Regions from separate parts of the Peribacillus sp. YIM B13481 genome, predicted to be linked through region 2. Evidence: riboswitches for the same ligand, from Rfam matches in the RefSeq annotation. Region 2 holds a riboswitch; the other holds the start of a gene.
What was found. Region 2 has a riboswitch for S-adenosylmethionine ahead of ACFX4X_RS24040 (sugar ABC transporter substrate-binding protein). Riboswitches for the same ligand answer to the same signal wherever they lie in the genome.
Positions count from the first base shown of each region.

Region 1 (6,214 bases), on a different contig from region 2:
CTGTCAAATAGCCGATTACCTGTTCAACGCATTCTTCAATGCTGTATTGGTCGGATTCTAAAATGATTTCCGGTTGTTCAGGTTCTTCGTATGGAGAGTCGATTCCGGTAAAGTCTTTAATGATTCCCTTACGCGCCTTGTCATACAGACCTTTTGGATCACGCACTTCGCACTCTTCGATCGGACATTTTATGTATACTTCAATAAACTCGCCTTCTTCGAGTAAATCACGTACAATCTGCCGATCAGCTCTAAAAGGTGATATGAAGGCGGTCAATACGAACTGCCCACTATCCACGAAGAGCTTGGAAACCTCACCTATCCGCCTGATATTCTCGGTTCGATCCTCTTCAGAAAAACCTAAATCTTTATTTAAACCATGGCGGATATTATCACCATCCAAAACATAACTTCGAATATTCCGATTATATAACTCTTTAGCGACCGCGTTAGCAATCGTTGATTTTCCGGAACCCGAGAGTCCTGTAAACCAAAGAACTGTGCTATCATGCCCGTTCTGCTTCCGGCGGAGCTCTTTGGTCAATGACGTTTCATGCCAAGTGACATTCGTACTTTTACTCATATAATAATCCCCCTCATCATGTGATCCTTCAATTTATGTCCAATCAGTTATAAACTTCATTCTTTTTTAGACCTTCGATCAGCACCTCGATGACTTCTTTACGGCTAAAGGTAGCTGGAGGAATTTCTCCATTTCGCAACATTTCCCTTACCTTCGTTCCGGAAAGGATGACATGGTCTTCCTTTCCATGCGGACAAGTTTTAGCTGAAGCCATATTGCCACATGCTTTACAGTAAAAACTATGTTCAAAGAATAATAGTGTGATCCCTAATTCATCCGCGTTAAAATTCCCAAAGATTTTTTGAGCATCATATGTGCCGTAATAATCGCCCACACCCGCATGATCACGTCCGACGATAAAATGGGTGCAACCATAATTTTTACGGACCATCGCATGGAAAATGGCTTCTCTTGGTCCTGCATAACGCATGGCAGCAGGGAAAACGGCAAGAGAGACACGATCCTTGGGATAATATTTATCAAGCAGCACTTTATAGCTCTCCATTCGTACATCTGCCGGAATGTCATCGGATTTAGTGGCCCCTACAAGAGGGTTTAAGAATAAGCCATCGACAATCTCCAAAGCTGTCTTTTGAATGTATTCATGCGCACGGTGAACAGGGTTCCTCGTTTGGAATCCGACAACGGTTTCCCAGCCTTTTTCAGCAAAGGCTTTCCTTGTCTCAACTGGGTCCAAATAATGGGCTTGAAATAGCGGACGCTTTATTCTCTTGACTAATTTTATTTCTCCGCCGACATATACATCCCCGCGGTTATATAAATTTCTTACTCCAGGATGCTCCCCATCATCCGTTTGATATACTAAAGTCGCTTCCAATTGTTTATCGGGAGTGAAAATATCAGAAACGGAGAGGACCCCATATGTTTCACCCTCATGAGTCAGCTTCACTTCTTCACCTATAATAAGAGATTCTGCAGCTTTTTCAGTCAAAGGCAGCGTAATCGGGATGCTCCAAACATGGCCGCTGCTAAGTCTCATATCCTTGACAACTGTCTCATAATCACTTTTCGTAAAGAATCCTTTAATCGGACTGTAGGCACCAGTGCCTATCAATTCAAGGTCACTTAATGCTATTTCATCAATTTCGATTGACTTTGTTATTTTACTAAAATCATATTTTGGTTCCCAAAGATCGATTAATGTTCCTCCGTGCGGTAGACTGATTGTCATGCTAATTTCCCCCTATGGTTTCTATTTATTTTAAGATAAATGCAATCCGCATTCTGTTTTTTGCGCACCTTGCCAACGGCCTGAGCGTAAGTCATCGGCATTGATGGCAGGTGCTGTACACGTTTTACAGCCAATGCTCGGATATCCATTATCATGCAGGATATTATACGGAAGTCCATTTTTGTGGGCGTAACGCCAAACATCTTTCCATGTCCAATGAATGAGTGGACATATTTTAATCGATTTGAACTTATTATCCTTGTTGATATACTCGGTCAGCGCCCTTGTTTCGGATTGCTCCCTCCGCAGTCCAGAAAGCCAGGCTGTTGCCGTTGAAAGCACATCAGTAAGCGGAGTGATTTTCCGGATGTTACAACACTTATTGGAATCACTAACCCATAATTCATCTCCATATTCCGCTGCTTGTTCCTCAAGCGTCAAGGCAGGTTTCTTCATTTCGATCGAAAGCTTTGGATATCTCTTTTTCACTTGATCGATCAGTTGGTAAGTTTCCTCGAAATGTACATCTGTATCCAGGAAAACAATTTTTGCCGATGGGTTGACCTTCGCCAATAAATCCGTAAGCACGATGCCTTCAATACCAAAACTACAGGCATAAATGAGTTTGTTTCCATATTGTTCATTCGCCCATTGCAGAACTTCCAAAGCACCTTTTGTCTCACTATCTTCAGGAAATGCAGGTAAATCCCCGGTGTTGAAATTTTTATAATTTATTAATGCAGCCAACTTTATTACCCCCTCTAAGAACTTGCTCTATGTTTCACAGGTTAGAGTAACTGTAGATCCATTCCCGTTGTAATCTTCTCGAGTTATATGATCCTAGGAAAAAGAGACGAATCTAACCAATACTCTTTTTATATCAGTTAAACCCGCCTCTAGTTTTTCTAGTCAGCAGATACCTTATTTAATTCTTAGTTTTTCATTTCTTTCCATTTGAATGATTTTACCATCTTGGACAATAAGTGTAATGGATCCATATTTCATTGAATTAAGCATTTCTTGAAGTCGTTCAAATATTTCTGCAAGCTGATTCTCTTTATCCAAACCTGTTCCCCCTTTAAGGAATTCCGGAATATCTTTTTTTAGAGGCTGATTAAACGAATTTCTTAAATTTATATAATTCCTAACAACCTTACATTGCTATGGTTTGCCAATAATTTTTTCGAAAAACAAAAATCTTTCCATGATGGAAAGATTCCAAGGTAAATATTCATTACCTTATCTTCCAAAATGATCAACATTTTGTTGGATGTAGCACCTTGCATATCATGCAGGTTGCTGGACTTCAAAGGGCCAATTCCCTCCGTCGCTCTGGATAAGTTTTATTATTTTAAATATTAACATAAATTTAATCCTTGTCAATGGAGTTTTCTTATAAATTAACTTGGTTTAATATACTGGATGAACTGTTATTTTTATACACACTATTCCATTAATGATTTTATGTTCATTTAAATACGAAAATAGACTCATTTTTTTAGTTAAAGTCTCCAAAAAAATGCGCCTATTTCATTAATTAGCCTATTATTGACGTCTGGAATTATTTTTAAAAAAAATATTCGAATACCAGTCCTTTTGTTGAAGTCGATAGCTTGCAGCCATTAATTCCTTAATTGAATCGCTTCTACAAATTCCTGAACCTGACTCTGAACCCGATCCACTAAATTCAAATCATTAATCGGGTTTTCTGAATTCTGTTTATCTATTTCCTTATCCACAAAATATATGCCCTGCAACGGCTCGCCTTTCAATATTGAAATTAATGGTTTAAGCGCGTAGTCTATCGCCAATAAATGCCTGTTACTTCCGCCAATCATAATTGGCAGCACTGGCTTTCCCTTAAAAGCTCCTTCTGGCAGCATATCAATCAAGGCTTTCAATATGCCTGTGTAAGAGGCCTTATATACAGGTGAACCAATAATAATTCCTCTAGCTTCTTGAATTTTTTCTGAAAGCTTTAAAATTTCTTCACTATTATATTTCCCCTGGAATAAATCATCTGCTGAGAATTCCGTAATTGAGTAATAAGTTGTGGTAAATCCTTCTTTTTCAACTAAAGATTGAATATGTTTTAGTGATATGTCCGTTCTTGATGGAACCGCTGGACTTCCTGATAAAATTACGATTTCGCTCATTATAAATCCCCTCCATGTTACATGATTTCCAGATAAAATCCTCATAATGTCATATCGTGCAGTATGTATTTATCGTAATAGTCTGAAAAATATAAGTCAAATTTTACACACCTGTTTATTTAATTCACGAATTGACTTCGTCAATAAGAATGATCGCTACCCATTCAAAAATAAAACGGTCATATTTACGACTTGATGCTCATGCCTTTAAATATGACCGTTTTATTATGTATGATTGTTTTTCCCATGAATACCATAAACCAAAAGTTGAGCAATGCTCTTAATTCGCTCAGCAGTAAAATATGGTTCCTTTTTCTGTTGATGAATCTCATAATGAGTGGATAACGCCAATGTGAAGGAAATGATCCCTACATTAAATAGAATAATATCAGAAATATAATGTATCTCTCCGCTATCTATTCTTTTTTGTATTTCTACATGTTTGGCATTCGGCTTGAAAATCTGATCCACATATTGCTTTGAAATATCTTGATCGAATTGCGTTTCCCGAAATAATATCGAAAATTGTTCTTTATTTTCCAGAATTTTGTTTATCATGGTGCAAACGTGATTCTCCACAAGATCATCCGTAGATAGATGGCTAGTCCCGTCTTCAGACTCCTCTTTTTCATTAGGAGTAATTGTAGCCAGAAGCAAATCTTTTTTGCTTTCAAAGTATTTATAAATAGTAGCTTCGGAAACATTGCATGCAGAGGCAATTTCATTCGTTCTTGTCATGTCAAAACCTTTGGTGGCAAAAAGCGTCCGGGCTACATTTATGATTCGTTCTTTGGTTTGCTGCCCTTTTTTCAAAAATATCAACCTTCTTTTATAAAGATAAGACCGGTTTCACCAATCTATTTCCCATGATATCTCGATGGTGCTAATCGGTCAATATTACCATTGATCTATAGAAATCAATATTCCCAAATATCATATATAGAAAATCATTTAAAAGATGCATAGCCATCATCAACCATGACTACACTTCCATTGATTGCATCCGCTTCTTCCAAAGATAATAGATAGACAGCATTTGCGATTGCTTCTGGCTTAATTAATTTACCGCGCATTTGACTTGCATGCAATTTATCGATGATTCCCATATCCTTATAGCCTTGTATGATTGGAGTGTCAACACCCCCTGGTGCAATGCCCACTACGCGTATTCCGTAAGCACCCAATTCCAAAGCAGCTGTCTGTGTCATCATCCTTACGGCGCCTTTAGACGCTTGATAGGCGAAAGTCCCGTGGGAAGCTAAGTAGCCAAACACAGAGGCTGTATTTATAATGACACCATTGTTACCTAGTTCCTTCATTTTTCGTCCCGCTGCCATGATTCCAAAGGCCACTCCATGCTGGTTCACACCAATCGTTTTGAAGTACCCTTCCATATCTTGATCGAGGATCATCCCACCGCCCCCGATGCCGGCATTATTAAACATGATATCGATCCTTCCGTATGCTTCCACCGCTTTATTGATTAACGCTTCAACCTCTTCAAGCTTAGAAACATCCGTTTTTACATAAATGGCCTCTCCGCCATCCGCTTTAATCCGTTCAACGGTTTCCTGTCCCATTTCATCATTAAAATCCGCAACAACGACCTTGTCCCCTTTTTCTGCGAATTTCAAGCATGCTGCTCGGCCAATTCCGCTTGCTCCTCCTGTAATAACTGCAACTCTTGCTGTCATATACATTCCCCTTTCAAAGCCAAAATAAAAATGTAAGTAAATACTTACTTTTTTTATTATAGAACTATAGAATAGTAAATTCAAGCAATATATTATTTTAATCACTTTCAGTCAATAATGCATAAAAGTAAAAGCTGTCCTAATGATAGGATAGCTTTTACTTTGGTTAACAGGTTTTCAATTCTTCTTTAAATATGGATGTCTTCACCATTTCTATGAAAAGCTGCATGAAACGATCATCCCCTGTTAATTCTGGATGAAAAGCACTGACAAGGACATGTTCTTGTCTCGCAGCCACAACATTCTCTTCATAAACAGCCAATATCTCCACATCTTCTCCAATACCATCCGCGAATGGCGCCCGGATGAAAACTGCCTTAAAAGGTTCTTCCAGTCCTTTGATTGATAGTTCGGCCTCGAAACTATCCCTTTGGCGGCCAAACCCGTTTCTTTTCACGGAAATGTCCATTAGTTCAAGATAGGCCTTCTCATCACCATTCAATTCTTTGGCCGCCAATACCATCCCCGCACATGTACCGAAAATAGGTTTTTTATGTTCGAAGAAAGTTTTGATCGGTTCCATAAATCC
Region 1 is NZ_JBHZPE010000044.1:25,750-31,963, reverse strand. It holds gene cysC (adenylyl-sulfate kinase) at 1-583, opposite strand, end outside; gene sat (sulfate adenylyltransferase) at 627-1,775, opposite strand; gene ACFX4X_RS19975 (phosphoadenylyl-sulfate reductase) at 1,806-2,510, opposite strand; gene ACFX4X_RS19970 (YezD family protein) at 2,697-2,813, opposite strand; SAM riboswitch class I at 3,012-3,118, opposite strand; gene ssuE (NADPH-dependent FMN reductase) at 3,398-3,931, opposite strand; gene ACFX4X_RS19960 (TetR/AcrR family transcriptional regulator) at 4,157-4,744, opposite strand; gene ACFX4X_RS19955 (SDR family NAD(P)-dependent oxidoreductase) at 4,879-5,625, opposite strand; gene pdxT (pyridoxal 5'-phosphate synthase glutaminase subunit PdxT) at 5,792-6,214, opposite strand, start outside.
Region 1: another riboswitch for S-adenosylmethionine. It lies ahead of ACFX4X_RS19970 (YezD family protein); the one in region 2 lies ahead of ACFX4X_RS24040 (sugar ABC transporter substrate-binding protein).

Region 2 (6,214 bases):
GTGAAAGAAGCAGTAGAGTTTCAACCTGACTATCCGAATGTCACGGAAATCGCACGAGCCTTTTTTGAAGAACAAAAGGATTGGAACAGTGCGGTGGTATTAGCGGCGAATGAAAGTATCCGTACAGAATCAATGGGCTGGTTCGATGTGCTGAAAACGTATATCCAGCAGGGGGTTGCCCAATCGATGGATCCGGACTACTTTTCAACTGTCCTTGGTTCGCTATACACACTTGACCAGGGTCGTTTCGAAAAGGTGACGGTTGCCCTCTGGAAAAATTATAAATATACCGATTCTTATTTTGAATGGCTAAGAGTGATTAATAACTTGATAGATACCATCGAATTAAACCAAGGGGATGTATGGGATGAGCTTTCCGTCTATTACAGGGATGCATATGCAGGTCTGTTGGAAGGAACGCACCTAATCAAAGATTTAAGCCCTGTCGTGCCAAGGTTGCTGGAAAACTGGCTGAAAATCGCAGATGGGGAGCTTTCGCTGTTTGCGGCGGCATCCGCGCTGTCCTGGAATGAAATCTTCCCGGATACGATTAATGCGCTGGTCATTCAGGATGCAGAAAGCCTGCTTTCGAAATCGCCTAAATTGGGAGGCGGACTGGAAGCGGGAGAGAAACTGTTCAATTCTATCATCCAATGGGCTGAAGAGAATGATTTAAGGGTTGGCAATAAGCTTAAATGGATGGTCGAGGGGCTTAAGGATACCGGAAATTTCAATCTTCTTCTTGTGGGAAGTACAGGAAATGGCAAGACATCCTTTATACAGTCAATAGTTGGCGAGAGCATCGCTGCCGAAGATCATTCTTCACTAGTCAGCGTCAAAGACGGGGATGATTTGGAAATCCTTGAAATTACCGATACAGATAGCAAGGTTGTCATGGAGCTAACTGAATTGGATGAAACACGCCGCCAGCGCGGGACTATTGTCGATGTGACGCTTATTAGTGACTATCTTAGAAATAATCGTCTGCGATTATTGGATACACCGGGGTTCAATGGGGAAAAAAGCGTGGAATCGGATTTCCAAGGCTATTTACATGGCAGTGATGGCCTGATGTTCGTTCTTGATGCCCGGGCGCCTTTCACCGGTAGTGAACGGGACCTGTTATTGGAAATTCAAATGATGGCTCCGAAACTGCCGATTCATTTCTTATTAAATAAAATGGATACGATATACAGTGATCAAGTCGCGGTCCGGATGGAAGACGAAACATGGGATAAAGTGAATGCATATTTCCCGAATGCGAAAGTGTTCGCTTTCTCTAAACTTTATGACAGCAAGCAGCAGTTGAATGACCTTTCTGCATTCCTTCAATCGAATTATCAAGATGATAATTGGAAAGAAAGAAGATCTGAAAAAATCCTTGCTTTCATTCGTAAAACTTTATCTTATCTGTTAGAAAAACGGACAGCCAATGAACGGAAATGCGAGCATTCCATCTCTTGGAATGAACAGATGGAAGTCAAATTGAATGGTGCGGTCAATCAACTGGCTGATTTAGAAAAAGAAAAAAGTGAAAATATCATAAGGTCGTACCGTGTGCTTAAGGATGAAGTGAAAAGTCAGCTTTCTTCTAAAATTCCTGAATTACTGAGAGATTGCTCTAAATCGTTAACGGAAAGCAGTGATTTCAGTCAGGTCCATATACAGTTGAACCACGAAATGAATGAGCGGATTCAAGCCTTCATTTCTGACAAGATCATGCCTCAATATTACCGTTCTCTTCAAGATTGGATTGCTAGTTCCCAAATGGAGTTCTCACAAAGCCAACAGTTTATGGATGAGATGAGTGCCGGATTCAATGAATTATACAAAGAAGAACGGATTATGCTGGCAGGTGACTTCAGGGTATTGGATGACTGGCGCCGTGATGCTGACCGGATGACAAGCAGTATCCGCATCGATGACGTTAATATCCTTTTGCGAAGGACTCCATCACAATTGCTGCTTAAAGGAGCAGGAAAGCTGTTTGGGGCAATACCGCAAAATAAAGCCAATATGTACAATCGTTATAAGAAATACTTGGAAAGTGAAGATTACCAGGATGTTGCGGAAATGATCACTGAACGCTTCCTTACCCAATTTGGATTGTTTGAAAAATCTTTAGATCGGGACATCTCACTTTTCTATCGCAGCTCATTTGCCTTACTTCAAAAAACAATAGAGCAAACGCAGACAGAAATTAAAGACTACCAGGCTGCATTGGAGCATATGAAAGAAAATCCGGAAGTTTACCGTGATCCGATCACTGTGTTCGAAGTGAAACTACGTCAGTTGGAGAGACTTGAAAAAATTGAGAAAAAGCGTCTAGCCCAGCTTCAAAGAAAATAAAAGTAGTAGGGAACATTTCAAATATTCGAAAAACTATTGACTTTACGACTATATCCCTATAAAGTGATAATTACGAAAAACGTAACACGATATATTCTCTTATCAAGAGTGGCGGAGGGACTGGCCCTAAGATGCCCAGCAACCGTTCCATTAGGAATTGGTGCTAAATCCTGCAAAACAGAAATGTTTTGACAGATAAGAGAGGGATAAGTCTGCAATACAGCTGATTAAACCTCTCTATTACTAGAGAGGTTTTTATTTTATGATTTACACCAACTTAACTGATAAGAATAATAAGAGAATGTGGAGGGAAACAAGATGGGAAGATCTATTAAAGGGATATTCGTTTCAGCCATCACTTCGGCGTTGCTTTTAACGGGTTGTTCTACAGGACAGAGTTCCACAGAATCGAAGAAAGAAGAAAAAGTATCATTTGAAAATGTACCGGAAAGATTTGCTGATGGGGAAGGGGCCAAAATAAAAGTGATCCGTAAAATTGGCGGTGATGATCATACGGCCCAGTACCTTGCTGGAGCGAAGGAAGAAGGAGAAGCAATGGGCTTTCAAGTGGATACGTATACAGCCAATGGGGATACGGCTAAATTCCATGATGCGATCGCGCAGGCTTTGCAGGAAGATTATGACGGCTATATCATCTCCCATGGTGATGATGCAGCAACAGTGAATGACGTTCAAAAGTTGGTTGATGCAGGTAAAAGCGTTGTCACATTCGATTCAATTAGCGATTTATCTAAAATAGAAGGTGTGACATTAACTTCACAGGATGATGAAGCGTTGGCAACACTGGCTTTTGATAAACTGATAGAAGAACAGAAAGGTGAAGCTGCGATTGCTTACCTTTGGGTGGATGGTTTTCCTCCAATGGTGAGAAGAAATTCAGTTTATCAGGAAAAATTAAAAGAAAATCCTGGAATTAGGGAAGTCGAAAGATTCGGAGTGGCATCTGCAGATACTTCGGTTCAAACACAAAATGCAGTAGCCGCAATGCTGAATAAATACCCAAAAGGTAAATTGGATGCCATTTTCGCAACATGGGATGCCTTCGCTATCGGTGCCGCCCGGGCGATTAAAGAAGCGGGCCGCGATGAAGTGAAGATATACGGAATTGATGTATCGAATGCAGATCTTCAGGAAATCCAATCGGCCGCTAGCTCATGGTCCTACACGGCAGCCGTCGATCCCAAGTTGATTGGTGCAGTGAATATGAGGATATTGGCAAAAAAATTAGCGGGCGAAAAAACACCGCAAACCTATGACTTAGAGGCATCACTTATTTCACAAAAGCAAATCCAAGCCTCAAAAGAAGCCGTAAACATGGCAAATCTGTCTGGTATTGTCGAAGGATGGGGTGTATCAACGGAATTTGAAGAAGATTGGATGAAAGTTTTGAAAGCTCATTATAAAAAGTAAAAGGGGACACTCTCTTTCAAGTGAAGGGAGTGTCTGTTCAATAAGGGGGAATGGACATGGGCACGCAACTTGAAATGAAGAAAATCTCGATTGAATTTCCAGGAGTGAAGGCGCTTAGTGAAGTTGACTTTTCTATACAATCAGGGGCAACCCACGCATTGGTCGGTGCAAACGGAGCAGGGAAATCGACGTTAATGAAGGTTTTATCGGGAGCCCATGTTCATTATTCAGGTGACATTTTTATTGATGGGATAAAGCAGGATATCCGCTCGCCCAAAGCGGCGCAGGAACAGGGGATTCAAATAGTTTATCAGGAAGTAGATACGGCCCTCATCCCTTATTTAACCGTTGGGGAAAATATAATGTTGAATGATATGGTCCAAAACATGGGAAAAAAACAGATAGTTCAATGGAAAGAGCTACACAACCAAGCCTCTTTAATTCTTGAAGATATGAAAATTCGTGTCCCTTCGAAAAAGCTGGTAAGAGACCTTACTTTGGCTGAAAAACAGATGGTCCTGATAGCAAGAGCCGTTTCGACAGAATGCAAATTCCTGATTCTCGACGAACCAACTGCTCCGTTAAGTCATACAGAAACGACAGAACTTTTTCGAATTGTAAATGAATTAAAGCAAAAAGGTGTTGGAGTCATTTTCATTTCACATCGTCTGCCTGAGATTTTTGAAATCTGTGAGGAAATTACGATCATGAGGAATGGGGAGCTTGTCACTTGTCGAAAAATGGAAGACATCACCCGTAACGAAGTGATAGAGAATATGCTAGGGAAAACCATGGATGAACAGTTCCCTGAAGTGAATTCTTCGATTGGCGACGTTATTCTGGAAGTGAAGGGATTGTCAGATACAGAGAAAGTTAAAAATGTCAGTCTGCATATTAAAGCAGGGGAGATAATCGGCTTGGCAGGGTTGGTCGGGTCTGGGAAAACGGAGTTGTGTAAAAGCCTTTTCGGTCATACTTCGATTACAGCAGGTGAAATCATCCTAAATGGCCGAAAGCTTTCTTTGAAATCTCCGCACCAAGCAGTAAAAAGCGGTCTGGCACTTATACCTGAGGAACGCAGGAAAGAAGGGGTCCTTGTTCAGGAATCAGTATCGGCGAACTTGACTGCAGCCAGTATCGGCAAATTCTGCAAGACATTCAGTTTTGTGGATCGTAAGGCGGAAATGGAAAAAGCGAAGGAAATGATCGCAAGTCTCGGCATAAAAACTCCTTCCGGGGAGGTGAAAGTAGAAAACCTTTCAGGTGGTAACCAGCAAAAGGTTGCCATTGGAAAATGGCTTATAGCCGCTGCGGATGTATACATATTCGATGAACCAACGAAAGGTGTCGATGTTGGAGCCAAGAAGGATATATTCGAAATGATTGCAAAGCTTGCGAGGGATGGGAAAGCGATCATTTATGCATCATCCGAGCTCTCCGAAATCATTGGCATTACTAACCGGACATACGTGTTATATGACGGGAGCACTGTCATCGAACTAGAAACAAGCAAAACGAATGAAGAAGAACTACTATTCTATTCAACAGGAGGAAATTAGGATGAGTACACCCATTTCTGTTACACAGACAGCGAAAGCGAAGAAAAAGGTGGACCTGTTCGAATTTTTCTATAAATACGGCACAATATTAACGATTGTCATTCTAATTGGAATTTTTGCCGTGTCCAATCCATCTTTCATTCAAACTACTAATCTGATCAACATCCTGCGTTCCATCTCAATCGTGACCATCATTGCGATCGGCATAACGATATCCTTGACAGTGAATGGGTTCGACCTTTCCGTCGGCTCCGTCGCATCATTGGCCAATGCCATCGTCATATCAATGTTTGTCTGGTTTTCACAGGATACATTGATTGCCATATTAGCTGCAATCGGTGCCTCACTTGTCGTAGGGGCATTGAATTCATTCATGATCGTTAACTTAAGAATTCCCGACATGCTAATGACATTGGCTACGATGTTCATTATCCAGGGAATTGCCCTTACCTATACAAAAGGGGCCACGGTTTCGCAAAATATGGTCATGCCCGACGGGACATTCGCAACAGGACTGATCAGCCCGTTTTTCGCCAAAATTGGCCAAGTACCATGGATAATCCTGATCATGGCAGTCATTGTGATAGCGACCCATATCTTTTTGACTTATACGAAGCACGGTCGTTATATGTACATGATTGGGGGAAATAAGGAAGCGGCGAGACTTTCCGGGATTTCGGTCAATAAATACAAAGTCCTTGCCTATCTGCTTTCGGCTCTATTTGCTGCAATCGGGGGGATTGTCCTAGCTTCAAGGGTCATGACATCGGAAATCAATTCAGGGTCCCCCTATTTAATGGATGCCGTTGCAGCAGCCTTCATTGGTTCCTCCGTTTTAGGAGCGGGAAAACCGAATGCCTTTGGAACCTTCGTCG
Region 2 is NZ_JBHZPE010000081.1:5,956-12,169, forward strand. It holds gene ACFX4X_RS24035 (GTPase domain-containing protein) at 1-2,349, shown strand, start outside; SAM riboswitch class I at 2,446-2,551, shown strand; gene ACFX4X_RS24040 (sugar ABC transporter substrate-binding protein) at 2,668-3,780, shown strand; gene ACFX4X_RS24045 (sugar ABC transporter ATP-binding protein) at 3,837-5,339, shown strand; partial or broken gene ACFX4X_RS24050 (ABC transporter permease) at 5,341-6,214, shown strand, end outside.